DNA from 4 places in the Pectobacterium nicotianae genome. Region 1 is predicted to be linked to each of the others. Evidence: predicted binding sites of a transcription regulator. Region 1 holds the regulator's gene; each other region holds the start of a gene.
The links. The regulator PurR, encoded in region 1, represses purine synthesis genes. The targets are predictions, from matches to a motif close to CANGCAAACGTTTGCNTG.
Positions count from the first base shown of each region.

Region 1 (8,077 bases):
GGCGAAAATCCCCTACGGTTGTGATGCCAGTCAAGGCGGCAACGCGGTTATTATCGCCGATCTGCAACGTACAAGGCGCATCGCCCGTGGGCTCATGCCAAACCGTTTGCCCGTGGCAGCCAATCGCGGTGATATCCTGCGCGCCCAACTCCGTCTCTTTAAGCAGCGTCAGCACAGCTTCGGCAAACAAAATGCCCAGACGGGTATCCAGCTGTCCCAGCGCCGACAGCGTCACCGCCTGCCCCTGACACATGCCCAGGATGGCCATTTTGATGTCCTGCGGTATCGGGTGACAGTAGCTGGCCTGCTGAGCAACCGTATGTTCGTCAATCGCGGCTAGCACAACATCCACACCATCAAGGCTGGTGCCGGACATTACGCCAATATATCTGCCTGATCTCATTATATAGCCTTTGCCCCTGTGGGATAAAAAGAGAACACCGATAACAACCGTTACGTTGAGAATAAAAGTAGCACGTTAACACGCTGAATTATTAAATTTTTTACGTTTTTGCCACACGGGTTAGGTTTTAACCAAATATCGGTTTTTGATAATATTTGCTACAAAAAATGCCCTTTCTCGTACTATTTATTCCTCTGTTTATACGCAATTTAAGCGCACTATTATATTCTGAAAAAAAGAGTAAAAAGAGTGGCATGCTACACTGAGCCAGACCATAATTTATTGGTATAACACTGCGTCGGCCGAGGCTGAGCCAGCCCGACATATTCGCTATTAAGGAGTTTGTATTATGATGAAGCGTTTGCTTGTGGTTACCCTTGCTGGTATCACGCTGGCTGGTTGTGCTAATACCAGTACGCTTTCAGGTGATGTTTACAGCGCATCCGAAGCTAAACAAGTGCAGACCGTGACCTACGGTACGATTGTTTCTATGCGTCCGGTTCAAATTCAGGCGGGAGAAGACTCTAACGTGATCGGCGCGCTGGGCGGCGCTGTGTTGGGTGGTTTCCTGGGCAACACTATCGGTGGCGGTTCCGGTCGTAGTCTGGCGACAGCAGCTGGCGCAGTAGCCGGTGGTGTAGCAGGTCAAGGCGCTACGGGTGCGCTGAACCGCACACAGGGCGTAGAATTGGAAATTCGTCGTGATGATGGCAGTACCATCATGGTGGTACAGAAACAAGGCGATACGAAATTCAGCGCAGGTCAACGCGTTGCCATGGCCAGCAATGGCCGCAGCATTACCGTTTCCCCACGCTAATGCTGTGTGACGATCGCCACGTTCTGCGGCGATCGTCACAACGAATAATCAACTCCCGGAATAAATAACCAATAATCGATACCGGTAATCTTGCCGGGATTTAATTCTCCCTCTGCGTAACCCAAATTTAGCTACGCTTGATTCTCATGTAATGCCAATATATTTTTCTCAAGACGCGAAACCAGCAACGCTAATTCATCAACCTGCTCCGGCGTAATACCAAATAAGACTTCACTACGTGTATGGCTAATTACACCATTGACTGCTTGTATGATTGGCTCTGCTGATTCGGTCAGCATAATACGTTTTGCCCGACGATCGTGCGCACAAACGTGGCGAGTGATTAACCCTTTTTCCTCAAGCTGATCCAGTGTTCGGACTAATGAGGGTTGCTCAATACCTATCGCTTTGGCGAGTTGAATCTGCGACTGCCCAGGGGGTAGATGGTATATGTTATGCAACGTGACCCAATGCGTCTGAGTCAGTTCAAGTGGTTTTAATCGATGATCGACCAGCGCACGCCATACGCGCACCAGACGGGCTAAATCAGATCCTAATGGCAATTCCATCACCTCTCCTTATTGTTAGCACGCTAAGTTATATCCCTGGATTGCAATCAACTCTGATTTATAAGAATAAAAAATGACTTTATTGTTGTAAAAATAGCTCCATATGAAATGGATTCTATCAAATAAAAGTCTTTTAAAAATGATCTCAGGCTTATTTTATTCAATCGAACGCTCCTGCGTTGCTTAAACAAAATTTCACGTAAATAGATCATCTAAGACAAGGTAACTTAGAACAGCGATGGCTGACGGGACTCTGCTGGTGTATCGGATTTCTCTGAACGCAGTGAACGTTTCATTCTCTGCCGACACAAACGCAGCACATCCTGTTTCTGCGCATCACTCATTTGGCCCCAACTAAAGCGCTCATTACGACTGCGAAAGCAACCGCGACAATATCCGCCTTCATCCGCCTGACAAATACCACGGCATGGATTAGGGACAACAAAGAGTTCAAGTTGCTCTGGCACAACACCTCCTGCTACAACTCTATTTATTGAAGCCCTGTTCTTTACCGCTGGCAAGCCCAAACGGACAGTCACAATGAAAATAATTAGGTAACCATTGTAATAACTGACGATTTTTTTACACGTCAGGCAGCCTAAAATTGCCCCAACGCGCTATTTACCCCTCCTGAGAGTACGTTTTAACACAAACCTCACTGTAGTGTCGCATTTTTAGCATCATCCCAACAGCTTGGACTCGGTAGCGCCACAACGCTATACTTCCCTCTTTGTTGCATTTTTTAACGAGGACACTATGCGCTTACTTCACACCATGCTGCGTGTTGGCGATTTACAACGTTCTATCGATTTCTATACCCAAATCCTGGGCATGCGCGTGCTGCGCACCAGCGAGAATACCGAATACAAATACACGTTGGCTTTCGTCGGTTATACCGAAGAGAGCGAAGGCGCGGTTATCGAACTGACCTACAACTGGGGCGTCGACAGCTATGATTTGGGCAACGCCTATGGTCATATCGCGCTGGGCGTTGACGATGTTGCCGCAACCTGCGAGCGTATCCGCAAAGCGGGTGGCAATGTAACGCGCGAGGCGGGCCCGGTCAAAGGCGGCACAACCGTGATCGCGTTCATCGAAGATCCGGACGGTTATAAAATCGAATTGATCGAAAACGCCCACGCCGGTAACGGCATCGGCCACTAATCTCCCGCATTCTACAGGTGCTGCATCAGCACCTGTTCTCCCCCCTCTTCTGCTATCTCCGCCGTTTGAAACAGCACGGGCATGCTGCATCTCCGGTCAAAATTTGCAATAATGCGCGCTGCGTTTTGCTAACAATTAAGAGAAAAATGGCTGATAAAAGTGATCTGAACGCCCTGAGCGGCCGTTTTCGTGGGTTTTACCCGGTAGTGATTGATGTTGAAACCGCCGGATTTAATGCGAAAACCGATGCCTTGCTGGAAGTTGCGGCGGTAACATTAAAAATGGATCAAGACGGTTGGTTACAGCCAGATGAAACGCTACATTTTCATGTCGAACCTTTTGAGGGCGCGATTCTGGAGCCCGCCGCACTGGCGTTTAACGGCATTGACCCCACCAACCCGCTGCGTGGTGCCGTGAGCGAATATGATGCGCTGCATGAAATTTTCAAAGTCGTGCGTAAAGGCATTAAAGACCAAGGCTGCAACCGCGCGATTATCGTGGCGCATAATGCCACATTCGATCATAGCTTTATGGCCGCAGCAGCCGAGCGCTGTAGCCTGAAACGTAATCCCTTCCACCCTTTTGCTACTTTCGATACCGCAGCACTCAGCGGGCTGGTGTTAGGCCAAACAGTCCTTGCTAAAGCCTGTATTACCGCCGGTATTGCGTTTGATTCCAGCCAGGCGCACTCCGCGCTGTATGACACCAACCAGACGGCATTACTGTTCTGTGAGTTGGTTAACCGCTGGAAACGTCTGGGCGGATGGCCGATTGCACTGGAAGAAAATTCGCTGGAAGACGCGTCAGCCGAAGACTGAAAAGGCTGAGATCAAAAAACGGGTGCCATAAAGGCACCCGTTGGCAGGACTTACGCTCGCAGCGTAACAACATTTGACATCGTCATCACGCCAGACGAAAGCATTACTCTTGATCAGCCTGCTGCGCTTTGTATTTGTCTGCAGTCTCTTTGATCAGCGGCTGCAGTTCACCGCGCTGAAACATTTCAACCACGATATCACAACCGCCAATCAGCTCACCATCAACCCACAGCTGTGGGAATGTCGGCCAGTTCGCGTATTTCGGCAGCTCAGCACGAATGTCTGGGTTCTGCAAAATATCAACATACGCAAAACGTTCGCCACAGGCAGACAACGCCTGAACAGTCTGTGCGGAAAAGCCGCAGCTTGGCAATTTCGGGGAGCCTTTCATGTACAGCAGAATCGGGTTTTCAGCAATTTGGCGCTGAATTTTTTCAATTGTCGGTGTCGTCATCTTCTTGCTTCCTTAATTCTATAGGATGGCTAACGTCCAAAACGCTAGCCATGAGCCGCCGTCAGAGGTGCTACGACAGCGACATTGACTCAGTGATATTGACTCAGTGATATTGTACCGATGCCACTAGCCACAAAAAAACGCCATTTTTTGTAGGGTTATTTTTCCCTGAAGGTATTCATCATTGATGAAATCAACGCCAGAAAACGCTGATAAATCAATCGAAAAAATAACTATTAACGTTTTTTCACTATTCTGTATGAATAAAGCGACCGTGCCCACTTTTTTATGACGCCGTTTTCAGGAATACTGTGCGGATTGAGCGAGTTAAGGATTATGTTCGGTCACTGTTATTATGCGCTTATTTATTACCCTTTTTATATTATTTTTCAGTAATCTATCCCTGAACGTGGTTCAGGCTGCGCCGCATACCCCGCATTCTGCCCCGAAGAAAAGCGCCGTGGTAGAAACGAATAAGAAAAGCCGCCAAACAAAGGGTAATGCTAAATCACCGACGCCGATCAAAAGCAAAAAACCAGAACCTACCGCAATCAGCAATAAAACCAAATCCCGCACCGCGAGCAAAGTGGCAGAAAAAAAGCCGTCACGGACGCAAAGCAGCACGCCCGCGCTCGTGAAAAAAAATCTTAAAAAGCTGAAGCCTGAAGAAGAGAAACAAACCACCGCACAAGCCAGAGTCAAAACCGGACTGAAGAAGGCCGCACTCAAGGGGAAAGCGGATAAAAATCCGGCGCCGACAGAAAAAGGAATGGCGCTAAGCGCAGCACATAAAAAACGCTATCAGCATGCCAAAACGACCGCAATGAATAAATTGATGAGCCAAATAGGTAAGCCTTACCACTGGGGCGGTTCCTCTCCCTTTACCGGATTTGACTGTAGCGGACTGGTTTATTACGCCTACAAAGATGTCGTTAAGATCCAAATTCCACGCACCGCAAACGAAATGTATCACCTGCGTGACGCCGCTCCGATTAAAAAGAGCGAGCTGGAAAGTGGCGATCTGGTCTTCTTCCGCATCAATAATCGTGGCGCAGCCGATCACGTCGGGGTTTATCTGGGTGAAGGGAAATTTATTCAGTCGCCGCGTACAGGCTCAGATATTCGTATCAGCAAGCTGAGTGAAGATTATTGGCAGGAACACTACGTTGGCGCACGTCGCGTGGTGACGCCGCAGACGATTCGTTAAGAGACAGGTGTACGTAGTAGAGAAAAGCGCTGTGAAGAGATGCGATTCAGACACGTTTTATGCATCATCAACGTGTCTGAATACCTAACCCGCCCAGAGGCACCGTTCGGTTAGTTCAGCACCGCAATAAAACTAAACGCGATGATCACAGCCAACGAGCCAACAGTTGTCAGCAAAGACATCTTCAGATCTGTATCCATGAATTACTCCTTATTAACGAACGAATTTTATCTGAAAGCTTCATCTGAAAAGACACCACCGTTCACAGCCAAACCCGTTTAGGTAGTAAAAGCCACAAATAATAGGGTTATTACGATTCTTTCATAATTGTAGCGAAAAATCTCGGACGAATGCATCACTAATAGTATAAATTAGCCCTTTCACTTTCATGATAAATCGGACACAATCCGCTGTTTATGAAAGCGCTGCGTATCAGTCGAAAAACGTCAACCCAGATCCCTTCGGTATAACATTCGGCATTCTCCTTCTGAAATCCTGTTTTTTAGCTTAGAAGAAGAACATTAAACGTAGGCAAACGATTAACAATATACTTACGTCTGTAACAGGTAAGTTCAGGAGTCATTTTTAGATGGCAACGATTAAAGATGTGGCAAAACGTGCTGGCGTTTCCACCACAACCGTATCGCACGTGATCAATAAAACACGTTTCGTCGCCGAAGAGACTAAGGCAGCCGTCAGGGCGGCAATCAAAGAATTGCACTATTCGCCCAGCGCCGTCGCCCGCAGCCTCAAAGTTAATCACACCAAATCTATCGGTTTGCTGGCCACATCCAGCGAAGCCCCCTATTTTGCCGAGATCATTGAAGCCGTTGAAAACAGCTGCTATGCCAAAGGCTACACGCTGGTGCTGTGTAATTCACATAACGACATCGGCAAACAGCGAGCCTATCTTTCCATGCTGGCGCAAAAACGCGTCGATGGCCTGTTGGTAATGTGCGCTGAATACCCACCAGAGCTGTTGTCGATGTTGGAAGATTATCGCAGCATTCCGATGGTCGTGATGGACTGGGGACAGATGCACAGCGATTTTACCGATACGATTATCGATAACGCCTTTGAAGGCGGTTATATGGCTGGTCGCTACCTGATTGAACGCGGCCATCGGGATATCGGCGCCATCCCCGGCACTCAAGAACGCAACACCGGCAGCGGGCGCTACCTCGGCTTTTTGAAAGCATTGAAGGAAGCCGACATCACCGTACGCGACGAATGGGTAGTTCGAGGCGATTTCGAACCGGAATCCGGCTATAAAGCCATGCATCAGATCCTCGCACAGAAACAGCGTCCAACGGCCGTATTCTGCGGCGGCGATATTATGGCGATGGGGGCTATCTGTGCGGCTGACGAATTGGGTCTGCGTGTGCCGCAGGATATTTCGGTGATCGGTTATGACAACGTGCGCCACGCGCGTTTCTTTACGCCTGCGCTGACGACCATCCACCAGCCAAAGGAGCGTCTGGGTCAGTCCGCTTTCGCAATGCTGCTGGATCGCATTACCAGTAAGCGGGAAGATGCACACGTCATTGAAGTGCACCCGACGTTGATTGAACGCCGCTCGGTTGCAGACGGCCCCTACCTCGACTATCGCCGCTAGCCGCAGCCATTCTGTACAGCCGATTTTCTTATTCCTGCTGCTTCCCCTCCCTGCTTCAGCCAATTCTCTTGTATGCTGGCTGAAGCAGTTTTCAATTTAACACCGTGTTTCATTTTCTCTGGTGACAGCCGAGATCTCGGCTGCGATAAGTGTTGTCCAGGTATGTTTTACGATACTTTTACATAAAGTTAAGGAGACATGATGGGTTTACCTTATACAGAAGAATGGGATCCTAATACCGCGCCCTGGTTCCACATCGTGCAAGACATGCTGGCCACCGCGGATATCACCATCAACGGCACTCGCCCTTTTGACATCCGCGTGACCAACCCCAATTTCTTTAAACGTATCCTGCGTGAGGGATCGCTGGGGCTGGGAGAAAGCTACATGGATGAGTGGTGGGAATGTGAACGGCTGGATATGTTTTCCCATCGCGTCCTGCGTGCGGGGTTAGAGGCCAGGCTGCCCCGCCGTCTGCACGACCTGACGCGCGTCGCCCTCTCCCGCGTCACGAATTTACAATCCCGCCGACGTGCTCAGGTTGTCGGTAAAGCGCATTACGATTTAGGTAACGACCTCTTTACCTTGATGCTGGATCCCTATATGCAATACTCCTGCGCCTATTGGAAACAGGCACAGACGCTGGAACAGGCGCAGGAAGATAAACTTGCCATGATCTGCGAAAAGCTCCAGTTAACATCAGGGATGACTCTGCTGGATATCGGCTGTGGCTGGGGCGGGTTGGCCGAATTCGCGGCACGCCACTACGGCGTCTCAGTGTACGGCATCACTATTTCCAGAGAGCAACAGGTGCTGGCACAGCGACGTTGTCAGAATCTGAACGTCACCATTGAATTACAGGATTACCGTGATCTCGATCGGCAATTCGATCGCGTGGTGTCAGTTGGCATGTTTGAACACGTCGGGCCACGCAACTATGACAATTATTTCCGCGTCGTGCGGCGTAATCTAAAACCCGATGGGCTGTTTCTGCTACATACCATCGGGGCCAATAAGACCAATCCGCACA
Region 1 is NZ_CP096821.1:2,087,434-2,095,510, reverse strand. Features, by position in the region: gene anmK (anhydro-N-acetylmuramic acid kinase) at 1-403, opposite strand, end outside; gene MYB54_RS09490 (outer membrane lipoprotein) at 753-1,220, shown strand; gene slyA (transcriptional regulator SlyA) at 1,352-1,789, opposite strand; gene MYB54_RS09480 (DUF1289 domain-containing protein) at 2,017-2,256, opposite strand; gene gloA (lactoylglutathione lyase) at 2,546-2,953, shown strand; gene rnt (ribonuclease T) at 3,100-3,771, shown strand; gene MYB54_RS09465 (Grx4 family monothiol glutaredoxin) at 3,875-4,225, opposite strand; gene MYB54_RS09460 (C40 family peptidase) at 4,581-5,432, shown strand; gene cydH (cytochrome bd-I oxidase subunit CydH) at 5,543-5,632, opposite strand; gene purR (HTH-type transcriptional repressor PurR) at 6,022-7,047, shown strand; gene cfa (cyclopropane fatty acyl phospholipid synthase) at 7,249-8,077, shown strand, end outside.

Region 2 (8,077 bases), 530 kb from region 1:
GACGTTTTTGATTATAACGAGTGCGTCTTTTACCTGTTGCACGCTGCCAGATGGTCGTAGGCCAAAAGGCAGGGTGCGATGCGTATTAAGGACGAGGCTATTCAGCGTGCTATACGCAAGGCAACACGGCTAGTGCGGCTGCCTTGCGTATATCGACCGCGTGCGTTCGATAGACATTTTGGGAGAAGAAGTTGTGATGGAATTTATACAGTTTATTATTGATTTTATTCTGCACATTGACGTTCATCTGGCGGAACTGGTGGCGCAATATGGTGTCTGGGTTTATGCCATTTTGTTCCTGATTCTGTTCTGTGAGACCGGGCTGGTGGTAACGCCGTTTCTGCCGGGGGATTCGCTGCTGTTTGTCGCAGGGGCGCTGGCGGCGTTGCCGTCGAACGATCTGAATGTGCACACGATGGTGTTCCTGATGATCGTGGCCGCGATTACGGGCGATGCAGTGAACTACACGATTGGACGACTGTTCGGTGAGAAGCTGTTTAGCAACCCGAACTCAAAGATTTTCCGCCGCAGCTATCTGGATAAAACGCATGCGTTTTACGCGCGTCACGGTGGCAAGACGATAATTCTGGCGCGCTTTGTCCCGATTGTGAGAACATTTGCGCCGTTTGTCGCTGGGATGGGGCACATGAGCTATCGGCATTTTGCGGCCTATAATGTCATTGGTGCGCTGCTGTGGGTGTTGTCATTCACCTATGCGGGCTACCTGTTTGGCGATTTGCCGGTGGTGCAGGAAAATCTGAAATTACTGATTGTTGCGATTATTTTCCTCTCTATCCTGCCGGGCATTATTGAGATTGCCCGTCATCGTAGAGCGGCCTCGCGCGGCAATGTGAAATAAGTGAAGTATTTTAACATCCGGTTTGACCAGTTTTTTATCCACAGTACCGGAACGTTATGGTTTAATGGGCAGCATTTATGGTCTGTTCTTGGGAACACCCTTGGTGCCGATGCCTTTGTACCGCGATTGTCGTGCGTCTCAGGCATTTTTTGATTGGCAATGTTGTCAGGGAATAACATGAACAGCGGACTGGCATTTGCCAGGTTCAAGCAGAAAGGTTATCAATGAGCTGGATTGAACGAATTCTTAACAAAAGCAATATTACACCGACCCGTAAAGCGAACATCCCTGAAGGGGTCTGGACAAAATGTGATAGCTGCGGTCAGGTTCTTTATCGTGCTGAGTTGGAGCGCAATCTGGGTGTCTGCCCGAAGTGCGATCACCATATGCGCCTTTCCGCGCGCGCCCGTCTACAGGCTTTTCTGGATAAAGAAAACACTGTCGAGTTGGGAAGCGAACTGGAACCGAAGGATGTCCTGAAATTCCGGGACTCCAAAAAATATAAAGATCGTCTGGTTTCTGCACAGAAACAGTCCGATGAGAAAGACGCGCTGGTCGTGATGAAAGGCACGCTGTACGGCATGCCGATTGTCGTCGCGTCCTTCGAATTCTCTTTCATGGGCGGTTCAATGGCGTCTGTTGTGGGTGCGCGCTTTGTGCGTGCCGTTGAGCAGTCATTGGAAGACGGTTGTCCGCTGGTGTGCTTCTCTGCCAGTGGCGGTGCGCGTATGCAGGAAGCGCTGATGTCGCTGATGCAAATGGCGAAAACCAGTGCGGCATTGGCAAAAATGCGCGATCGCGGTTTGCCTTACATTTCTGTGCTGACTGATCCAACCATGGGTGGTGTTTCCGCGAGTCTGGCGATGCTGGGCGACCTGAACATTGCCGAGCCGAAAGCGCTGATCGGTTTTGCCGGCCCACGCGTTATCGAACAAACCGTGCGTGAAAAACTGCCGCCGGGCTTCCAGCGCAGTGAATTCCTGATTGAGAAAGGGGCGATCGATATGATCGTTCGTCGTCCGGAAATGCGCTACAAGCTGGCCACTATTCTTGCCAAACTGACGAACCATCCAGAACCGGGCAACGATGACGTGGAAATCCGCAGCGATGCGCCGTCTGAATCATCACAGGATGACGCATAATTGACATGATGGGCAGGGCGTGTGGTACTCGACCGAGTGCGTAATGCACGCTCTGCCCGCAATGAACCGTAAGCCAGTGAACGGGACTCATGGATACACTTCAAACACCTCAAGCCACGTCACCTTTGGTCACGTGGCTTCATTATCTTGAGCACCTGCACGCTCAGGCCATTGATTTAGGCCTGGAGCGCGTTAAGCAGGTTGCTGAACATCTCCAACTGCTCCAGCCTGCCCCAACGGTTTTCACCGTCGCGGGGACGAACGGCAAGGGAACGACCTGCTGTACGCTGGAATCCATTCTGTTAGCCGCCGGGCTGCGGGTGGGCGTGTACAGTTCTCCCCATCTTGTGCGCTATACCGAGCGGGTGCGTATTCAGGGCAAAGAATTGCCTGAAGCGCTGCATACGCAGGCGTTTGCGGATATCGAGGTAGGGAGAGGGGCGGTATCGCTCACCTATTTTGAATTCGGTACGCTGTCGGCGCTGCAACTCTTTAAGCAGGCGAATCTGGATGTCGTCATTCTTGAAGTAGGACTAGGCGGGCGTCTGGATGCCACCAATATTGTGGATGCGGATGTATCCGTGGTCACCAGCATTGCTATCGACCATACCGATTGGTTAGGTAACGATCGGGAAAGCATTGGCCGCGAGAAAGCCGGGATATTCCGACAGGGTAGACCAGCCGTTGTTGGTGAACCGGATATGCCGGGAACGATTGCCGACGTTGCCGCTGAGAAAGGCGCGCAGCTGCACCGCCGTGGTCGCGACTGGGAGTATTCAATGCAGCGTGAGACGTGGAGCTGGCAGGATAAACAGCGCGAGCTGTCACGGCTGCCGTTACCCAACGTCCCGTTAGCTAATGCCGCCACGGCACTGGCTGCATTGCACTATTCTTCACTGAACGTGAGTGAAGAGGCGATTCGACAAGGTTTGCAGCACGCCGCATTACCCGGCCGTTTTCAGACCGTGCAGGCGTCACCGCGTTTGATTCTTGATGTTGCACACAATCCTCACGCGGCGGCATATCTGGCAAACCGTTTGGCTGAGTTGCCGAAAACCGGAAAAGTGCGAGCCGTCATCGGCATGCTGTCGGATAAAGACATTGCCGGTACGCTGGCTCACTTAACGCCGTTGGTGGATGCGTGGTATTGCGCACCGCTGGAAGGGCCGCGTGGTGCCACGGCGCAACAGATTGCCGAGCACCTGACGCGCAGCCAATCGTTCCCCGATGTCGTTGCCGCCTGGAAGCAAGCCATGTCCGAGGCGACGGAGCAGGATATCGTCATTGTGTGTGGATCTTTTCATACGGTAGCGCATGTGATGGAAGCGCTGGATGAGGAGAAGGCGAATGGCGAGTAAATTTCAGAATCGACTGGTCGGCACGGTTATTCTGGTCGCGCTGGGCGTGATCGTCTTACCCGGCCTGCTGGACGGCAAGAAAAAGCACTACGAAGACGAGTTTGCGTCGATTCCGCTGATCCCTAAACCGGGTGACAGCAATGAGATGGAAGCGCTGCCTGCGCTGAACCCGTCGCTGCCGAGTCAACCGCCGGAAGGGGCGGAAGCGGCGATGCAAAACAGCGCGGAAGCCGAAGCCGCTGAAGCGAGATCGTCTGCATCATCTACAGCACCTGACACCACGACGCAGACGCCGCCATCGTCCCATTCTGGCACGAATACGCCAGCCATGACGGTACCGCCAGTGGTGGTTGAGCGTCCGCCGGTTCAGACGCCAGCACCAGTGACGCCGAAACCTCAGCCAAAGCCTGAGGTGAAGCCAGAAGTGAAACCGAAGCCAGAGCCTAAACCGGAACCCAAACCGGAAGTGAAGCCTGAAACGCAGCCGACGCAGCAAGCGCCTGTCGGACAAGCTTATATTGTGCAGCTTGGTGCGCTGAAAAACGCGGATAAGGTGAACGAGATTGTCGCCAAGCTTCGTCTTTCTGGTTACCGCGCGTATACCGTGCCATCAACGCCGGTTTCAGGCGAAATCACCCGCATTTACGTGGGGCCGGATGCGTCGAAGCAGAAGCTAGAGTCTTCACTGGGTGAGCTGAAACAGCTCAGCGGGCTAAGCGGGCAGGTGCGAGCACATTCCGTTCGTTAAGGTCGTCGAGCGTGATGATGACGTGATGGCTGGCTCGCAGCCGGTTACGTAAATAAGCAAAAGCAGGCAGCGGGGATGAGGTTCACATCAGTGATACTCCGCCCCGCATCTGTTTTAAGATGCCTGCTGTGAGTTTTGAGATGCCGAGAGTGAATAGAATCAGGCATGACGTATTGTCGGTTTTTTCGCCTGATTATCTATCGATGAAATCGGCGGAAATACGCTACGCAAACGTTTTCTTTTTCTGTTAGAATGCGCCGCGAACAGGATGACGTAGCGGCTTATCGGTAGCATCGTTCATTATTAGGATAGTTCATGGTTTGGGTTGATTACGTCATTATTGGCATCATCGGATTTTCGGCTTTGGTTAGCCTGATCCGGGGGTTTGTTCGCGAAGCGCTGTCGTTAGTAACCTGGGGATGTGCTTTTTTTGTTGCCAGCCATTACTACGCTTACCTCGCGGTCTACTTCACCCGTTTTGATGATGAGCTGGTGCGTAACGGCATTGCGATTGCCATTCTGTTTATTGCAACGTTGATTGTGGGAGCTATCGTCAACTATGTGATTAGTTCACTGGTTGAACGTACCGGATTATCCGGCACCGATCGCGTTCTGGGCATCTGTTTTGGTGCGCTGCGCGGGGTGCTGATCGTTTCCGCACTGCTATTCTTTCTGGATACGTTCACCGGTTTTTCACAAAGTGATGACTGGAAGCAGTCCCAGTTAATCCCGCAGTTCAGTTATATTATCAGGTGGTTTTTTGACTACCTGCAAAGCACGTCAAGTTTCTTGCCGCAGCATTTACCGCTGCGGTAGCGCTGATGAGGAAAAGACACCATGTGCGGTATTGTCGGTATCGCCGGTTTTACACCGGTCAACCAGTCGATTTATGACGCGTTAACGGTGTTGCAACACCGTGGGCAGGATGCTGCGGGTATTGTGACCATCGATGCCTTTAATTGTTTTCGCCTGCGTAAGGCCAATGGCCTGGTGAAAGATGTGTTTGAAGCGCGGCACATGCAGCGCCTACAGGGCAACATGGGGCTTGGTCATGTGCGTTATCCGACCGCAGGTAGTTCCAGCGCCTCGGAAGCACAGCCTTTCTATGTGAACTCTCCGTTCGGTATCACGCTGGCTCACAACGGTAACCTGACTAACGCCCACGAACTGCGTAAAAAGCTGTTCGAGCAGGAGCGTCGCCACGTTAACACCACGTCTGATTCTGAAATTCTGCTGAATATTTTCGCCAGAGAGCTGGACCGTTTCCAACACTATCCGCTGGAAGCCGATAATATTTTTGCGGCTGTTGCCGCAACGCACCAGCAAATTCGCGGTGCCTATGCCTGTGTTGGCATGATTATCGGTCACGGTATGGTCGCTTTCCGCGATCCTAATGGGATTCGTCCTCTGGTGATTGGTAAGCGCGATCTGGAAGATGGCCGCAGCGAGTATATGGTGGCGTCAGAAAGTGTCGCGCTGGATACGCTGGGCTTTGAATTTTTACGCGATGTGGCGCCGGGAGAAGCGATCTACATTACGGAAAAAGGGCAGCTGTTTACCCGCCAGTGCGCAGAGAATCCAAAGAGCAATCCGTGCCTGTTCGAATATGTCTACTTCGCTCGCCCGGATTCCTTCATTGATAAAATCTCGGTCTACAGCGCACGCGTTCGCATGGGCCAGAAGCTCGGTGAGAAAATTGCGCGCCAGTGGGAAGATCTCGATATTGATGTCGTGATCCCGATTCCTGAAACCTCTTGTGATATCGCGCTGGAAATCGCACGCATCATCAACAAGCCGTATCGTCAGGGATTTGTGAAAAACCGCTATGTTGGCCGCACGTTTATCATGCCGGGGCAGCAGGCACGTAAGAAATCGGTACGCCGTAAGCTGAACGCTAACCGTGCTGAGTTCCGTGACAAGAACGTGCTGCTGGTGGATGACTCCATCGTGCGTGGTACAACGTCAGAGCAGATTGTAGAGATGGCGCGTGAAGCAGGAGCCAAGCGTGTTTATCTGGCCTCAGCGGCACCGGAAATCCGCTTCCCTAACGTGTACGGCATCGATATGCCAAGCGTCAATGAGCTGATTGCCCACGGTCGTGAAGTGGATGAAATCTGTAAGATTATTGGTGCCGATGAGCTGATATTCCAGGATCTCGACGATCTGATTGAAGCTGCACGTGAAGATAACCCGGATATCGCTCAGTTTGAATGCTCGGTGTTCAACGGGATTTACGTGACGAAGGATGTCGATCAAGGTTATCTGGATTATCTGGAAGTCTTGCGCAATGACGATGCCAAAGCGCTGCGTAGCCAGAATGAAGTTGAAGATCTGGAATTGCACAACGAAGGTTAACAGCTAGTCGCACATTAAGGCTGTATTGAAGGGGGAGGACGCGAAAGTGTCCTCCCCCTTATTGTATGTAGCGAAAAATTTTGTATGTAGAGAAAAATTGCATAGAGAAAACAGGGTTTCGGTGCTTATTCTTGCTTATCGCTAATCAATGCGGCAAAGTTTGCGCAGATGATTTTTCCGCGTTTCTGCTTACGCGGCCAGCCAGAGGCAGTATGAATGAAGCGACTCATTGTAGGAATTTCCGGTGCCAGCGGCGTCATTTACGGCATCCGGCTGCTACAGGTTTTACAGACGCTGGAAGGTATCGAAACGCATCTGATCATGAGTCAGGCCGCCCGGCAGACGCTGGCGTTAGAAACGGATTTTAGCCTGCGTGACGTGCAGGCGCTGGCCGATGTGGTACACGACACGCGTGATATTGCCGCCAGCGTCTCTTCGGGGTCGTTTAAAACGGCGGGGATGGTGATTTTACCCTGTTCGATAAAAACCCTTTCCGGCATTGTGCACAGCTACAGCGACAATCTATTGACCCGTGCGGCTGATGTGGTGCTGAAGGAGCGTCGTCCTCTGGTGCTGGGAGTGCGTGAAACGCCGCTGCATTTAGGGCATTTACGGCTGATGACCACCGCCGTTGAGCTGGGGGCGATAATCATGCCGCCGGTGCCTGCGTTTTATCATCGCCCAGAAAGTGTGCAGGATATTGTCGATCAGACGGTGAATCGTATTCTGGACCAGTTTGACATCGACCTGCCAAAAGATCTCTTTATCCGCTGGCAAGGTGCGTCCTAGCAGGATAGAGACCCAGACACGCTATTTTTTTCTCTCGGGGCGGTAAACTTTTACTGCCCTTTTTTTGTGCCTTTTTATCACATTGCACTAATTTTGTGCGCAAAAGCACCAAAATGGTGCGTTTGAGTTTTTGTATTCATGCCAATGTTATCTATCCTTATTGTTACGCGCCAAAAAATTCCCTTTGAAAATATTGCAGAATCAAATGGTTAACCCTTATTTTCTGCGCGCTTCGTTCATGGGGTTTTTACGACATCCCTACGTTCATTGTGGCATGAAAACTGCTACAAAAACGGTAATAGTCGGCGCAGCAAACAAATAGCACTCACATCGTTCATTTTTAAAGTGATTCACTCTAAATAATTCCGACATTGACGACACATGACATCAATCACTCATGATAAGGGTAGCAATATGAAGAAACTGATCAAAGTCTTGCCATTGGCACTCATTCTGGCTGCGGGTAGCGCGATGGCGGAGATTCCTAAGAATATTAAAATTGGTACCGATCCTACCTATGCTCCCTTTGAATCCAAAAACGCCAGCGGCGAACTGGTTGGGTTTGATATCGATCTGGCGAAAGAACTGTGCAAGCGTATTCAGACTAACTGCACGTTTGTCGAAAGTGACTTTGATGCGTTAATTCCGTCCCTGAAAGCGAAAAAAATCGATGCCATCATCTCTTCTCTGTCTATCACCGAAAAACGCCAGCAGGAAATTGCTTTCACCGAGAAGCTGTATGCGGCCAATTCACGCCTGATTGCGAAGAAAGGGACGAGCATTGAACCTACGTTGGCTTCTCTGGGCGGAAAGCGTGTTGGCGTAT
Region 2 is NZ_CP096821.1:1,555,889-1,563,965, forward strand. Features, by position in the region: gene truA (tRNA pseudouridine(38-40) synthase TruA) at 1-2, shown strand, start outside; gene MYB54_RS06965 (DedA family protein) at 197-859, shown strand; gene accD (acetyl-CoA carboxylase, carboxyltransferase subunit beta) at 1,084-2,001, shown strand; gene folC (bifunctional tetrahydrofolate synthase/dihydrofolate synthase) at 2,091-3,359, shown strand; gene dedD (cell division protein DedD) at 3,349-4,107, shown strand; gene cvpA (colicin V production protein) at 4,423-4,923, shown strand; gene purF (amidophosphoribosyltransferase) at 4,945-6,462, shown strand; gene MYB54_RS06995 (UbiX family flavin prenyltransferase) at 6,679-7,251, shown strand; gene MYB54_RS07000 (lysine/arginine/ornithine ABC transporter substrate-binding protein) at 7,666-8,077, shown strand, end outside.
Region 2: the regulator PurR is predicted to act here: its motif matches at 4,332-4,349, upstream of cvpA (colicin V production protein).

Region 3 (8,077 bases), 1.4 Mb from region 1:
CCACGCCCGCAACTACACGGAGATCGAAGGCGACCCGCTGTATGACCCGAATCGCCATACGCGGATTAAAACCTTCACCTGGGATCGTGACGGAATGCCCGTGTTCGGCGAACCGCCCGCTGACAGGCAATAAGCGAGAAACGAGTGCGCTGGGACGCCCAACGGGAAATTAAACCAGCGCACCGTATATCGTCAGGAGCGCGACGACGACCACTAATACCAGCGTCACCTTTTTCGCCAGCGTCACAGCGGCTTTGGGCGTCTCCACAGGCTCAACGTGGGATTCACGCGCGAGAGAAAATTGAGCCAGTTGAGTCAACACCCAATACTGTGAACTGCGAGAATCCCCCAGCGAAGCGAACCAGGCAGGCAGCGCTTTCTCGCCGTGCCCCAGCAGTGCGTAAGCGGCACCCGCCAAACGTGCGGGGATCCAATCAAGCCAATGCAGTAAACTATCGACGCCAGACTGCGCGCGCTCCAGCGGGGTGTGGTGGCGGGCAAGCCAGGTTTGTCTGGCACGTAAAAATGCATACCCCGTCAGCGCAATCGGCCCGTAGGGGCCAGCAGCGATAAACCAAAATAGCGGCGCTAAATAAAACCGGAAATTTATCCACAGCAGCGCATTTTGCAGCTCTTTCAGTTGCTCTTCTTCTCCCGTACCAACGGGCAGACCATGAATCAGCGCCAGTTCAGCCGCCATTTCCCGACTGGCATCCGCCTCGCCGCGCTGTGCTGCCTGTAAATAGCGCCGATAGTGCTGACGGATTTCACCTGCGCCAATGCACATCAGGCTGATGACAATCCACAGCAAAAGAGAAATCAGGCCGAACAGAATGCCGCTCGTGAGCCACAGCAAGCCCGCCACGATGCTCATGCTGCAGAGCGTCAGGAACAGCGTTTGCAATAAAGACGGAGACGGCACGTGCCGGAATACGACCTCAAGCCGATGATCGATCTGCCAGTGCTCGCCCTGTTTGAACAAGCGTTCCCATGCCAGCGTAAGCAACAGTGTAAACAGCGTCATTAATCCAGACTCCCTTTGTTCTCTGTCCCGTTTTCTTGTAACAGACGATGATAGCCGTCCCAGTCAAATGCCGGTCCGGGGTCGGTTTTACGGCCCGGTGCGATGTCGCTGTGTCCGGTAATTCGCGATAGCGTAATAGGATAGGCCTGCATTAACAGGCGTGTAATCGCAACCAGCGAGTGATACTGCTGCGCGGTAAAAGGCAGCGTATCCGTCCCTTCCAGCTCAATGCCAATAGAGAAATCATTACAGCGTTCCCGACCTTCAAACACCGAAACACCGGCATGCCAGGCTCGCTGATCGAAAGGCACATACTGGGTGATTTGCCCATCGCGGCGAATCAGGCAGTGTGCCGCGACGCGTAAATGGGAAATATCGGCGAAATAAGGATGCGCAGTGGGATCCAACGTCGCCGTAAACAGTTGATCAATATACGGACCGCCAAACTCGCCAGGCGGCAGACTAATATTGTGGATCACCAGTAGGGAAGGCACCTCATCATTCGGGCGGCCATCATAATGCGGTGAAGGCGTGTGTGTAATGTCGGATAACCAGCCATTTTCCAAAAGCATCGGCGATAACCTCGCATCGTATCGTTTGCCGGCTGAATCAGGCGAAAACTCAATTTCAGGAGTAAAAACAACGTCAGATATAAAAATAATGTCAGGTGTAAAAACCATTGTAGCCAAAAGTCCTTGTATCCAAGATACCATGTTTCACGCCATGCTATCTATTCAACTGGGTATCAATAGGTTTTACCGTTTGTTTTGTGATATTCCCGTCGCTTTCCTGCCTGAACGCAATCCCGATACCTTTTTTAGTAAGGTGAAATTCCTAACACCATTATGTGATTAAAATCACACTACAAATGTAATAGCACAATAAAAGGCAATCGTTTTCGTGCATTGCGTCTATTTTTACTTAAAATGCATGACAAAATTATCTTCTGATTTTTTTAGATATTACCAAAACTTATTTTGCGGTCTTACGTACGACGTAAATAACGTCTAACACTATGGTACTTAACATGAAAAAAACTTTCGCCGCAGGCGCTTTACTCGCACTGTCATGCTCAATGCCTGCTCTTGCCGACAGCAATAAAGCCGAATACCTGTCCGACTGGTGGCACCAGAGCATTAACGTCGTCGGTAGCGCCCACACGCGCTTCGGGCCGCAACTGAACAGCACGACTTACCTGGAATACGAAGCCTTTGCGCGCAAAGACTGGTTCGATTTCTACGGCTACGCCGATGCGCCTAAGTTTTTTGGTGGCGATCCCGACAGCCGTGGCATTTGGGACAAAGGCTCTCCGCTGTTTGTCGAGATCGAACCACGCTTCTCCATTGATAAACTGACGGGCGCTGATCTGAGCTTCGGTCCGTTTAAAGAGTGGTACATCGCCAATAATGTTATTTACGATCAGGGTCGCAACAGCGGTTCACGCCAGAGCACCTGGTACATGGGCTTAGGTACCGATATTGATACCGGCACCGACCTGTCTCTGTCAGTGAACGGCTATGCCAAATACCAATGGCAGAACTACGGCGCAGCTAACGAAAACGAGTGGGACGGCTACCGTGTAAAAGTGAAATACTCTTACCCACTGGGTTCGATGCTGGGCGGCAACGTCTCGTATATCAGCTTCACCAATTTCGATTTTGGCTCAGAACTGCGTGATAAATCGAACTCAAGCCGCACCAACAATTCCATTGCCTCCAGCCATATTCTGGCGCTGGGCTACGACCACTGGCACTACTCTTTCGTCGCGCGTTATTTCCACAACGGCGGCCAATGGGCTGATGGCGCAGAACTCAATTTCGGCAAAGGCCCGTTTGAAGTGAAATCTACCGGCTGGGGCTACTACCTGGTCGTCGGTTATAACTTCTAAAATCGCTTCCGCTTTCCGGCGACCACGGATGTTCGCCGGAAGACTAATGACAGTAACAGATTGAATTTTAATAAGTATTCATTCTGGATGTCCTGATATAAACAAGGTAGCATAGACCTCCGAATCCCCCTTCGGAGTTTTGTCATGTCAACGCGTCGCTACAGTCAGGAACAACGTCAACAAGCCTTGCTCGCTCGTATTGCACAAGATATCCCCGCCAGCGTGCAACTGGCCTTGCGTGAAGATTTAGGTGGCATCGTCGATGCTAATCAAGACATTACCGCGCTTCTGCTCCCCGACAACGAGACCGTCAGCGCACGCATTATCACGCGTGAAGCAGGTATATTCTGCGGCACGCGCTGGCTTGAGGAAGTCTTTTCTCAATTAGGCAACACGACAACGATCGTCTGGCACGTTGCCGATGGCGACGCTATCACGCCCAACCAAACGCTGTGTGACATCACAGGCCCAGCCAAACAGCTCCTGACAGGTGAACGCACTGCGCTGAATTTCCTGCAAACGCTGTCCGGTGTCGCCACTGAAGTCAGCCGCTATGTTGCCGTGTTACAGGGAACGCGTACTCGACTGCTGGATACGCGCAAGACGCTGCCTGGGCTGAGAACCGCGCTGAAATACGCCGTATCATGCGGTGGCGGAGACAACCATCGACTTGGACTATCCGATGCTTTCCTGATCAAGGAAAACCATATCATCGCCGCGGGTTCAATCAAAAATGCGGTAGAAAAAGCACAGTCTCTGCGCAGCGATGTTCCGGTAGAGGTTGAGGTCGAATCACTGGACGAATTACAGCAAGCGCTGGAAGCGGGTGCCGATATCATCATGCTGGATAATTTCAGTCTGGATAACATCCGGGAAGCCGTTAACACGACGCAAGGCCGCGCGCTGCTGGAGATATCCGGTAATGTCACCCTCGACACGCTGCGTGGCTACGCCGAAACGGGCGTGGACTATATCTCAGTGGGGGCGTTAACCAAGCACGTACAGGCACTGGATTTATCCATGCGCTTCATCTAACCGCTCTTCTATTTCTATCGGCGAGGTGCTATTTCGCACCTCGTTCACCTCTCGACATCTCATCCTCCCGCACACCACCGTAACAACACAAACGACAAATCCCGCGCGGACTTCCTGTCCCGACAGCGTGAAAAATTGCGTCTCTGCTCGCAAAAAATTTTCAATCCTCTGCAAGTCCGCTCAAAACATGTCGTGGCGCTTTCCTGTTTCACATTTCCCTGCTCGTCAGCCTTCGCTCCCTTTTCTATGCTGCCGCCATCCGTATGAATTTCTGCACCAAAGCCTTTAATTTATGAGCAACAACAGGGAAATCAACATGACAACACAACAAGGATTTACGCTGATTGAGCTGATGATCGTTATTGCGATCGTCGCCATCCTCAGCGCTATTGGCGTACCGGCTTATCAAGGCTATCTGCAAAAAGCAGCGCTAACAGACATGCTGCAGACGATGGTGTCTTATAAAACACCGGTCGATCTCTGTGGTCTGGAAAATGCCGCGTTTACGGCCTGCAATGCAGGTAGTCAGGGCATTCCGGGTAGCAAATCTTCACGCTATGTCAGCGCCGTTAGCGTCGCTCAAGGCGTGATTACGCTGACTGGCCAATCTACTCTGCAAGGGCTGCGCGTTATTCTGACGCCAACGTGGGATACCGAAATCGGCGCTTCACGCTGGACGAAAAGCTGTGCCACGGATGACAACGCAGAGAGCCTGCAATCTGCCTGTCAGGACGTTTTCCGTTTCGATAATACAGCAGGCTAATCATGACAGACTCCTCCTTCTCCTCCGAGCATACGCTCAGCGAGTTACAGACGCTGTGCCGACGTTATCAGGCATTGTTGCTCAGTCTCGATGAACAAACGCTGTCGGTCGCCGTCACGGCCTCCCCTTCTGCGGAGATGATTGCCGCGCTGCGTTTCGCCAGCAATCGCCGCATTATGGTGGAACAGTGGCCACAAACCAGAATGGAACAGCAGCTTAACCCGGTGAACGCCGTTGCCGAGCCCGCAGAAACCTACCATGCAGGCACTTATGCCAACACTCATAACAATATTCATAACAACAGCACCGGGCTGCAGGATCATGACGATGACTCCCCTGTTGCACAATTTATCCATCAAACACTACGTCTCGCTGTTCAGCGGCGCGCCTCTGATATCCACTTTGAGCCATTACTGGACAGCTATCGCGTACGCCTACGCATTGACGGCGTGCTACAGGCCATATCCGCACCGCCGCCCGAACTGACAAACCGTATTACCGCGCGGCTGAAAATCATGGGTAAGTTGAACATCGCCGAACGGCGACTGCCGCAGGACGGCCAATTCAGCCTGACGCTGGATCAACAAGCCTACTCATTACGCATCGCTACGCTGCCCGTACAACAAGGCGAAAAAGTCGTACTGCGTATTCTGCAAACGCACCAGCAGGAGCTAGCACTGGATAAACTCGGGCTCAGCGCAAAGGCGTTACAGCAGGTGATTAGCGTACTAAGCGCCTCACAGGGAATGCTGTTAGTCACTGGCCCGACAGGTAGTGGAAAAACCGTCACGCTTTACAGCGCGATACGTTGGCTAAACGAGTGCAGCCGCAATATCTGTAGCGTGGAAGATCCTGTCGAAATCCCCTTGCAGGGCATAAACCAAACGGCAATCAATCCCAAAGCCGAACTGGGCTTCGGCCGAATTTTACGAGCGCTGCTGCGACAGGATCCAGACGTCATTATGATCGGTGAAATCCGTGACGCTGAAACCGCAGAAATTGCGGTAAAAGCCGCACAAACCGGCCATCTGGTCATGTCCACGCTGCATACCAACTCTGCCGTAGAAACGTTAACTCGCCTCAGCCATCTGGGCATCCCCGGTTACCTGTTAGCTGCGGCGCTAAAACTCATCATTGCCCAACGCCTTGTTCGTCGGTTATGCCCGCACTGTAAAATCCCAGAAGAACCGCTACTTTCACTACCCAATGACGTATGGCAAGGGCCACTGCAACATTGGCAAGCCCGCGGCTGTAGCCACTGTTTTTCTGGCTACTATGGTCGCGTCGCGCTCTATGAATTGTTGCCTATCACGCCAGATTTTCAGGCAGCGCTAGCGGGCAACGCCAGCACAGGGGAATTATCTGCACTCTCTCGCCATGCCGGTTTTCCAACGTTACTGACTGCAGGGCTTGAGTTGGTCAACGACGGCCTGACCTCACTTGCTGAAGTCTACCGTGTGGTGGGCGATGAGCGGTCAATGAATCAGGAGGCGAAATGAGGCTACAGCGCTTATATCACTGGCAGGCCATCACGTCCGAGGGCGAATTTATCGATGGAGAACTCATTAGCACACATCGCCAGCACGCCTATGCCAGCCTGATTGCACAGGGTTACCAACCGCTTCTCGTAAAAGCCAGCCATTACCTGTCGCTACGCTACTGGAAACGTGAACAGCTAGGCGAGTTAATCAAACAGCTTGCTGCCCTGCTACAAGCCGGATTACCACTGCTGGAAGCATTAAAACTGGTGTCGGAACAGCACGATCGCCCCGGCTGGCGCTGCGTACTACGGGATGTTCGTACCCACGTTGCTCAGGGAAGCTCACTGTCTGAAGCACTACAGGCATATCCTCACATCTTTCCCGTTCTGTATCGTTCCCTCATTGCCGTCGGCGAGCTAACCGGCAAGCTGGACGCATGCTGCCTACAGCTCGCCCAACAGCAAGAAAAACAGTCCAGGCTGCAACAGAAAGTCATCAAAGCGTTACGTTACCCCTGCTTTGTTTTAGCAATCGCCATGCTGGTCAGCATGATGATGTTAACGCTGGTTCTGCCCGAGTTTGCGTCGCTCTATTCCTCATTCGATACGCCGTTGCCGTGGTTTACCCGGCAATTGCTTTATCTGGCAGAGGTCATATCTGACTACGGATTCATTGGGGTGCTGGTACTTAGCAGTTTGATAGTGGGATACGCTCGCTTGAGGCAGAAACGGCAATTGTGGAAAACCCGAGAGCAAGAATGGTTGCTGAAGCTTCCTATCGTATCCAGCCTATTACGCGGTAAATCGCTGAACCAGATCTTCCATATTCTCGCCATGACGCAGCATGCCGGTTTAACGCTCCCGGAAGGGCTGGATGCCGCCGCGACGATCCGTCACCCGCTCTATCAAGTCGCAATTCAACAAATACAGGCGCAGTTGCATCAGGGGACGTCGCTATACCACGCAACACAGCATCACGCCGTACTATTCCCTGCGCCCTGCCCGCAACTGATCCGCGTGGGGGAAGAAACCGGTGCGCTGGATGCGATCTTTACACAACTGGCAGAATGGCATGAGGGTCGGGTACAACAGCAGGCAGACATGCTGACACAAACGCTGGAACCGTTGTTGATGATGGTCGTCGGGGGAATGGTCGGGGCGATGGTGATTGGCATGTATTTGCCTATCTTCCAGTTGGGGAATGTATTGGCCGGTGCCTGAACCGGCCAATACAACATACAAACCAATACAACATACAAACAGCGACAAACTACGCCGTATGCATCACCGCTGACAGCGGACGGAAAGACGGCGCATAACGGCGGCAATTACCCGTTGAAAATACGGTTTTCCTGCTCGGCTACGCGGATAAACGTTGTACGCTTTGTCAGCTCTTTCAAACGGGATGCACCAACATAGGTACAGGCCGAGCGCAGGCCACCAAGAATATCGCGCACGGTATTGTCTACCGGACCGCGCAGAGGCAACTTCACGGTTTTTCCTTCTGCGGCACGGTATTCCGCCACGCCGCCAACATGACGCTCCATCGCGGATGCGGAACTCATGCCGTAGAACAGCATCATCTTCTCACCGTTTTCTTCCACGATGGTGCCTTCACATTCGTCATGTCCTGCCAGCATACCGCCCAGCATGACAAAATCGGCTCCGCCGCCAAATGCTTTCGCAACATCGCCCGGCATGGCGCACCCGCCGTCGCTCACGATTTGCCCACCGAGGCCATGTGCTGCATCGGCACATTCAATCACCGCAGAAAGCTGAGGATAGCCAACTCCCGTTTTAACGCGTGTTGTGCAGACAGAACCGGGGCCAATGCCGACTTTCACGATGTCCGCACCGGAGAGAATCAGTTCTTCAACCATTTCGCCG
Region 3 is NZ_CP096821.1:724,757-732,833, reverse strand. Features, by position in the region: gene MYB54_RS03255 (glycoside hydrolase family 43 protein) at 1-133, shown strand, start outside; gene ampE (beta-lactamase regulator AmpE) at 170-1,024, opposite strand; gene ampD (1,6-anhydro-N-acetylmuramyl-L-alanine amidase AmpD) at 1,024-1,596, opposite strand; gene MYB54_RS03240 (hypothetical protein) at 1,565-1,879, shown strand; gene MYB54_RS03235 (nucleoside-specific channel-forming protein Tsx) at 2,052-2,912, shown strand; gene nadC (carboxylating nicotinate-nucleotide diphosphorylase) at 3,057-3,947, shown strand; gene ppdD (prepilin peptidase-dependent pilin) at 4,264-4,710, shown strand; gene gspE (type II secretion system protein GspE) at 4,713-6,209, shown strand; gene hofC (protein transport protein HofC) at 6,206-7,411, shown strand; gene MYB54_RS03210 (GMP reductase) at 7,519-8,077, opposite strand, start outside.
Region 3: the regulator PurR is predicted to act here: its motif matches at 1,910-1,927, upstream of MYB54_RS03235 (nucleoside-specific channel-forming protein Tsx).

Region 4 (8,077 bases), 1.4 Mb from region 1:
CTGGGTCGGCGCGCTCGGTTCTATTCTGCTGGCGATGGCCAACCCACAGTTGGGAATGGCGGCGCTCAGCGGCACGCTGGCGGGCGCGCAGCAGGGCATGATTACGTTCACGCAGGCGAACGAGCAGGAAGCCGACCGTATCGGTATTCAGGTATTGCAGCGCGCGGGCTTTGATCCGCAGGCCATGCCGAACTTCCTGCAAAAGCTGGCGGACCAATCTCGCTATGCCTCCAGACCGCCGGAAATGTTGCTGACTCACCCCTTGCCGGAAAGCCGCCTGTCCGATGCCCGCAACCGCGCCAACCAGATGCGCTCAACGCCGGTGCAATCTTCTCAGGATTTCCTGTTCGCCAAAATACGCACCTTTGGTATGTATGGCTCACCGGAACGTCCGCTGAACAACGATCTGCTGGAGCAATGGGAAAAAGGCAACGTACGAGAGCAACTGGCCGCGAAATATGGCCGCGCGATACAGCTTTATCAGGCGAAGAAGTACGATGAAGCACGTAATGTGCTGCAACCGCTGCTAAGCAGCGCGCCTGAAAATCCGTGGTTTCTGGATATGATGACGGATATCGATCTGGGACAAAGTCGCGCGACACAGGCTATCGCCCGTTTACAAAACGTGCCCGGAATGCAGGCGAACCCGGTACTTCAGCTTAATCTGGCGAATGCCTATGTGGAAGGGAAACAGCCCGCTGCCGCCAGCAAAATACTGTATCGCTACACCTACGCGCACCCTGACGATTCGAACGGCTGGGATCTGCTGGCACAAGCCGCAGCAGCACAAGGACAGCGGGCAGAAGAACTGGCCGCACGAGCGGAGAGTCTGGCACTCAGCGGCCAGCTCGATCAATCTATTCGGTTACTGAGCAACGCGAGTTCACTGGTTAAATTGGGGAGTCTGGAACAGGCGCGTTACGACGCCCGCATTGACCAGCTCCGCCAGTTGCAGCAGCGCTTCCGCCAGTACCAGAAATCCTGATAAGGAGCATGACGATGACACCGTCCTCAACCCAAACACCTGTGACGATTTACCACAACCCACGCTGCTCCAAGAGCCGTGAAACGCTGGCGCTGCTACAGGAACACAATATCACGCCCAACGTCGTGCTCTATCTCGACACGCCGCCCGATGCCGCAACGCTGGCTCAGCTTATCAAGCAGTTGGGCTTGACTAGCGCGCGCGAATTGATGAGAACCAAAGAAGAGATTTATCAGCAGTTGGGGCTGGCCGATGCCGCACTAACGGAAGCGCAGCTGATTCAGGCGATGATCGATAATCCGAAGCTCATCGAGCGCCCTATCGTCGTGGCACAAGGTCAGGCACGTATTGGCCGTCCGCCGGAACAGGTGCTGGAAATACTGTAGTTGTAGGTAAAACGATAGCCGTAAGCGATCCTCAACGACGATCGTTAATAACGATCGTTAACTACAGCCCGAGGATCTCTTTCACAAAAGGAATGGTCAGCTTGCGCTGTGCGGTGATGGAAGCATGGTCGAGCTGATCGAGCGTCATAAATAACGTACGCATTTCCCGATCCAGGCGCTTAAGCAGAAAACGGCTGACGTCTTCCGGCAATTCGAATCCGCGCAGTCTGGCACGCAGCTGTAGCGCTTCCCCTTTTTCGTCATCCGACAATGGTTGCAGCTTGTAGATTTGTCCCCAATCAAGGCGAGAAGCCAGATCGGGCAGACGTAAATTCAGCTGACGCGGCGGACGATCGCCAGTAATCAACAGCCGAGCACGCCCTGTTTCCTGAATGCGGTTATACAGATTAAACACCGCCATTTCCCACTCTTCATCGCCCGCGATAGATTCGATGTTGTCGATACACACCAGCGCCAGCTGCTCCATCCCTTCCAGCACATCGGGTACAAAGTAGGCACGTTTATCCAGCGGCACATAGCCCACCGCACGTTCCTGACGCGACAATTCGGCGCAGGCAGCATGCAGCAAATGGCTGCGCCCGCCCCCTTCGCGTGACCAGAAATAGATGTAGCTACCATGCTCCTGATACAAAGCATTATTGACGGCGGCAAGAAGAGACGCGTTTTCACCCGGATAGAAACTGGCAAATGTTTCGTCATCGGGTAAGTAGAGTGGCAATGAAAGCTGTGCCGGCGTGTTCAGAATCACCTCAAGCAAAACGGGCAGGAAACGGATCGAGTTTATCACAGAAACCGGCCCCTGTTGAGGACGCGATACGCACGGCCTCAACAGGGGAGGAATAACGCGGTTATGAACGCGCGTCGTTCTCTTCCGGCGCATCGAGGATCTCTTCCTCTTTGCGGAACAGGCTGATGACCTTAAACACCAGACTCATGCCGATACCAACAACCGTCGCCAGCGCCATACCCTTCAGTTCGGTTGCGCCCAGGTGCACTTTCGCACCGCTGACGCCGATGATCAGAATCACTGAGGTCAGGATCAGATTCTGCGCTTTGTTGTAATCCACTTTGGATTCAATCAGCACGCGAATACCGGATGCACCAATTACGCCGTACAGCAGCAGCGATACGCCGCCCATAACGGGAACCGGTACAGCCTGAATCGCCGCCGCCAGTTTGCCCACGCAGGAGAGCAGAATCGCGAGGATTGCTGCACCGCCGATCACCCAGGTGCTGTACACTTTGGTAATCGCCAGCACGCCGATATTTTCGCCGTAGGTCGTGTTCGGTGTGGAGCCAAAGAAACCAGACAGCACGGTAGAAATGCCGTTGGCGAACATGGAGCGGTGCAGCCCCGGTTCACGCATCAGGTCTTTCTTCACGATATTCGCCGTCACCACCAGGTGACCAACGTGTTCCGCAATCACCACCAGCGCCGCAGGCAGAATCGCCAGAATGGCAAACCACTCAAAACGTGGCGTATAGAATGTCGGCATCGCGAACCAATGTGCTTCACGAATCGGAGTCAAATCCACCACGCCCAGCGCGAACGACAGCGCATAGCCCGCCAGTACCCCGATCAGAATCGGGATGATCGCCAGAAAACCGCGAAACAGCACCGAGCCCAGAATGGTGATTGCCAGCGTCGCCAGTGAAATCGTCACCGCAGTAGAATCGACAGAAGCGCCATCGGCAGGCAGCAGCCCAGCCATTCCCGCTGCGACACCCGCCAGTTCAAGACCGATAACGGCGACAATCGCCCCCATCGCCGCAGGCGGAAACAGCACATTTAGCCAGCCGGTGCCCGCTTTCTTAACAATCAGCGCCACCAGACAGAACAACACGCCGCACATAATGAAGCCACCCAGTGCAACTTCATACCCCAGCGGCAACAGCAGTAAAACCGGGGAAATAAACGCGAAGCTCGACCCCAAATACGCCGGGATTTTGCCCTTACAAATGAATAAATAAAGCAGCGTGCCCACACCGTTGAATAACAGTACGGTTGCCGGATTGATCTTGAACAGAATGGGTACCAGAACGGTAGCGCCAAACATCGCGAACAGATGCTGGAAACTCAACGGGATGGTTTGTAACAAGGGTGGTCGTTCACTTACCCCGATGGCGCGACGAGTCATCTTCAATATCCTCTGTAGTGTTACTATTTATGTGTGCAGGTAGACCCACACTTCTTATGTACTCGTAATACTTCAAGTTGCATGTGCGTTGGCTGCGGTCACTCACCCGAATCACTTACCTGAGTAAGCTCATCGGGATTCTTTCCCTTGCCGCCTTCCTGAAACTCGAATTATTTGGAGTTTCACAGCCAGACTTATCCCGCCCCACCGTAGTGAAGCAGGAATCTGTTGACTGCTGATGTATAAAAGAACCGCGTGTGACGTAACACAGGCCGTGGCGCACCATAGGAAATACTTAGGTTTACGCCAAAAAAAAGCCGACTATCAAGTCGGCTTACCTGTTATTTCGTACCAAATATTTTATCGCCCGCATCACCCAGGCCCGGCATGATGTAACCCTGCTCGTTGAGGCCTTTATCGATGGATGCCGTGTAAAGCTCGACATCTGGATGGGCTTTTTCCAGTGCGGCAATCCCTTCTGGAGCGGCAACCAGCACCAGCACCTTAATGCTGTGACAACCCGCTTTTTTCAGCAGATCGATCGTCGCGATCATTGAGCCACCGGTTGCCAGCATAGGGTCAACCACCAGCGCCATGCGCTCTTCGATATTGGAAACCAGCTTCTGGAAATAAGGAACAGGCTCCAGCGTCTCTTCATCACGGTAGATGCCGACAACGCTGATACGCGCGCTAGGGACATTTTCCAGCACGCCTTCCATCATTCCCAATCCTGCACGCAGAATCGGTACGACGGTAATTTTCTTGCCTTTGATCTGATCGACTTCAACCGGACCGCACCAGCCATCAATGGTGACTTTTTCGGTTGCCAGGTCAGCCGTCGCTTCGTAAGTCAGCAAACTTCCCACTTCGGAAGCCAGCTCACGAAAACGCTTCGTGCTAATATCGTTCTCACGCATCAAACCCAGTTTGTGTTTGACGAGTGGGTGTTTCACCTCGACGATCTTCATCATTATCTCCCCATCGGCTAGTGGACGGACAAAAACGCCAAACGCGTTTTTAAACACCGCTTGCGGCGGCCCGCAGGGCGGCGGGCACAAGAGCCCGTCGTAAAAAAAATCGCGGGATTATACCGCCTTTTTTACTTAGCGCCATATGATTAAGCCTGATCCAGATCAACCGAGAAGAGAAATTGTCGCCATTAACGAAAAATAGCCAGCCGATGACTCATCACTCGCAAACGATTGCCTACACTGTTAGAATTAGCGCGCATTATTTTTACCACAGTATGTTTTCTAAATACCGTGTTTTCTGAATACGACCCGTAACCTTCGTGGGGACTCAGCAGTGACCGACAAAACCTCTCTCAGCTATAAAGACGCAGGCGTGGATATCGATGCAGGCAATGCATTGGTCGACCGTATCAAAGGTGTAGTGAAACAGACCCGTCGCCCGGAAGTTATGGGTGGATTGGGTGGTTTCGGTGCCTTGTGCGCCTTACCGCAAAAATACCGCGAACCGATTCTGGTTTCCGGCACTGACGGAGTCGGCACCAAACTGCGCCTGGCGATGGACCTGAAACGCCACGATACGATTGGTATCGATCTGGTTGCAATGTGCGTGAACGACCTGGTCGTTCAGGGCGCTGAGCCGCTGTTCTTCCTCGACTATTACGCCACAGGCAAGCTGGATGTTGACACCGCTGCCAGTGTGATTACCGGTATCGCGGAAGGCTGTAAGCAATCAGGCTGTGCGCTGGTCGGTGGCGAAACCGCCGAAATGCCGGGTATGTATCACGGTGAAGACTACGACGTTGCCGGCTTCTGCGTCGGTGTCGTAGAAAAATCAGAAATTATTGACGGCAGCAAAGTGCAGAACGGCGATGTTCTGGTTGCCCTCGCTTCCAGCGGCCCGCACTCAAACGGCTATTCGCTGGTGCGCAAAGTGCTCGAAGTCAGCAAGACCGATCCAGAGCAGTTCGAGCTGGAAGGCAAATCACTGGCCGATCACCTGCTGGCCCCGACCAAAATCTACGTGAAATCTATACTGTCCCTGATTGAGAAAGTCGATGTCCACGCCATTTCTCACCTGACCGGCGGCGGCTTCTGGGAAAATATCCCACGCGTTCTGCCAGAAGGCATGCAGGCGACGATCGACGAATCCAGCTGGCAATGGCCTGCCGTTTTCAACTGGCTGCAACAGGCCGGTAATGTCAGCCGTCACGAAATGTATCGTACTTTCAACTGCGGTGTTGGTATGATCATCGCACTGCCAGCCGAACAGGCAGACGAGGCCGTTGCATTACTCAACAGCAGCGGCGAAAACGCATGGAAAATCGGCGTCATTACTCAAACCGATGCCGGAGACGCAGTGGTTATTAACTGATGAAAAACATCGTTGTGCTGATTTCAGGTCATGGAAGCAACTTACAGGCGTTGATTGACGCCTGTAAGAACGGACGCCTTAAAGGAAAGATCGTCGCCGTATTCAGTAATAATGCGGAGGCTTACGGGCTAGAACGCGCACAGGATGCGGATATTCCTACGTGCGTCCTGAACCCTGAAGACTTTGCCGACCGTGCCGCATTTGATGCCGCACTGGCAAATGAAATTGAGCAATATGAGCCGGCGCTGGTGGTTCTGGCAGGTTACATGCGGATTCTTAGCCCGGAATTTGTTGCCCAGTTTGCCGGCAAAATGCTGAACATTCATCCTTCTCTGCTGCCCAAATATCCCGGCCTGCATACACATCGCAAGGCACTGGAAAATGGCGATCGGGAACATGGGACATCCGTCCATTTCGTCACCGATGAACTGGATGGCGGCCCACTGATTCTGCAAGCGAAAGTGCCTGTATTCAGTGACGATACGGAAGAAAGCCTGAGCGAGCGCGTGAAGACGCACGAGCATACGATTTATCCGATGGTCATCAACTGGTTCCTGAACGGCAGACTGGTGATGCGTGATAATGAAGCCTGGCTGGACAGCGTGCGTATTCCACCACAGGGCTACGCTGCCGAGTGATGTTGTCAGCTCATCGCTTCATCATAGAGTAAGGCTCCCCTGCGGAGCCTTACTTTTTATTACGTCTTCTTTTCTACATCCACTCATTAATTATCACCCTTTTCCCTTCCCTCTCTGCGCTTTAAATATTTACTAATCTTTACGAAATAATCACTAAGACTCAGATAAAAAAGGACATTTCTATCAACCCAAATTACACACACTCTTCATCGGTTGAAAACGAAAATGACAATGATTATCTTTCCCCATCTTAAATTTTGTGAACTCCACCATGCGTACCGTCTTACTGCTTTGCCTGCTGTTTCTTAGCCCACTTTTGCAGGCAAAAACCGTCACCGACATTTTAGGCCGACAGGTCACGATCCCAGACAATCCTCAACGCATCATTCTTGGCGAGAGCCGCATGCTGTATACGCTGGCGTTGCTCCAACCTGATAATCCGGCAAAACATGTCGTCGGCTGGCCGGGAGATATGGCGCGCTACGATGCGCAGAGCTGGTCACGCTATATCGAAAAATTCCCACAGCTGAGCCAGATCCCCCAGTTAGGTAACGGCAGCCTGCAAGCGATGAATGCAGAGATGCTGCTGCCGTTAAAACCCGACATGGTCATTCTGCCACGGCTGGCAAAAAATGCGGCTAATGAAGACCTCCTGCAACAAACGCTGACCCGTGCGGGGATCCCGTTTATTTACGTCGATCTGCGTATCGATCTGCTTAACAACACATTGCCCAGTATTCATCTACTCGGTGAAGTACTGAATCAATCTTCGCGCGCTACCGCCTTCAGCAATTTCTATCAGCAGCATATGGACGTGATTCGCCAACGCATCGCGCAATATCACGGCAAGAAACCGACGGTCATGCTGCATCTGCATCTGGGCAGACGGGACACCTGCTGCACCACGGCGGTCGGCGGCAGCCTTGGCGATCTGCTGACTTTCGCTGGCGGCGAGAATATTGCCAGCGGCACCATCAATAGCGTCTACGGAGAGCTGAGCCCGGAGCGCGTGCTGGCCGCCAATCCCGACGTCTATATCGCCACCGGCATGGCAGGGCCGGAGGGCAAACGTTTCTCCAGCCTGATGCTCGGACCTCTGGTTAATGCAGAGCAGGCGAAAGAGAGCTTCGACACACTTATCCGTCAGGAACCTATTTTGTCTCACCTGCGCGCCGTGCAAACAGGCCATGCCTGGAGCATGTGGCACAACTTCTACCTCAGCCCGTACCACGTCGTCATGGTCGAAATGTTTGCCAAGGCGCTCTACCCGGAGCGATTTGCCGATATCGATCCGCAACAAACACTACAACAACTTTATCAGCAGTTTTTACCTATTGAATTTTCAGGGATTTATTGGAGTCAGATTTCACATGAATAAAAAGACCACGTTACGTCACGGCTGGCCGCTGCTGGCACTGTTGCCGTTTAGCATTCAGGCAGCCATCGTTGATGGCAAAGCAGACACAATAGTGGTAAACGCCACCACTGGCGATCAGGCAGGAAAAGAAGCCGGCTATCAGCCGCATAAAACCGTGACCGGCACCCGTACGGAAAGCCGCCTGCTGG
Region 4 is NZ_CP096821.1:3,509,822-3,517,898, forward strand. Features, by position in the region: gene bepA (beta-barrel assembly-enhancing protease) at 1-985, shown strand, start outside; gene arsC (arsenate reductase (glutaredoxin)) at 1,000-1,371, shown strand; gene hda (DnaA inactivator Hda) at 1,433-2,140, opposite strand; gene uraA (uracil permease) at 2,241-3,530, opposite strand; gene upp (uracil phosphoribosyltransferase) at 3,872-4,498, opposite strand; gene purM (phosphoribosylformylglycinamidine cyclo-ligase) at 4,836-5,873, shown strand; gene purN (phosphoribosylglycinamide formyltransferase) at 5,873-6,511, shown strand; gene MYB54_RS15790 (ABC transporter substrate-binding protein) at 6,783-7,889, shown strand; gene MYB54_RS15795 (TonB-dependent siderophore receptor) at 7,882-8,077, shown strand, end outside.
Region 4: the regulator PurR is predicted to act here: its motif matches at 4,722-4,739, upstream of purM (phosphoribosylformylglycinamidine cyclo-ligase).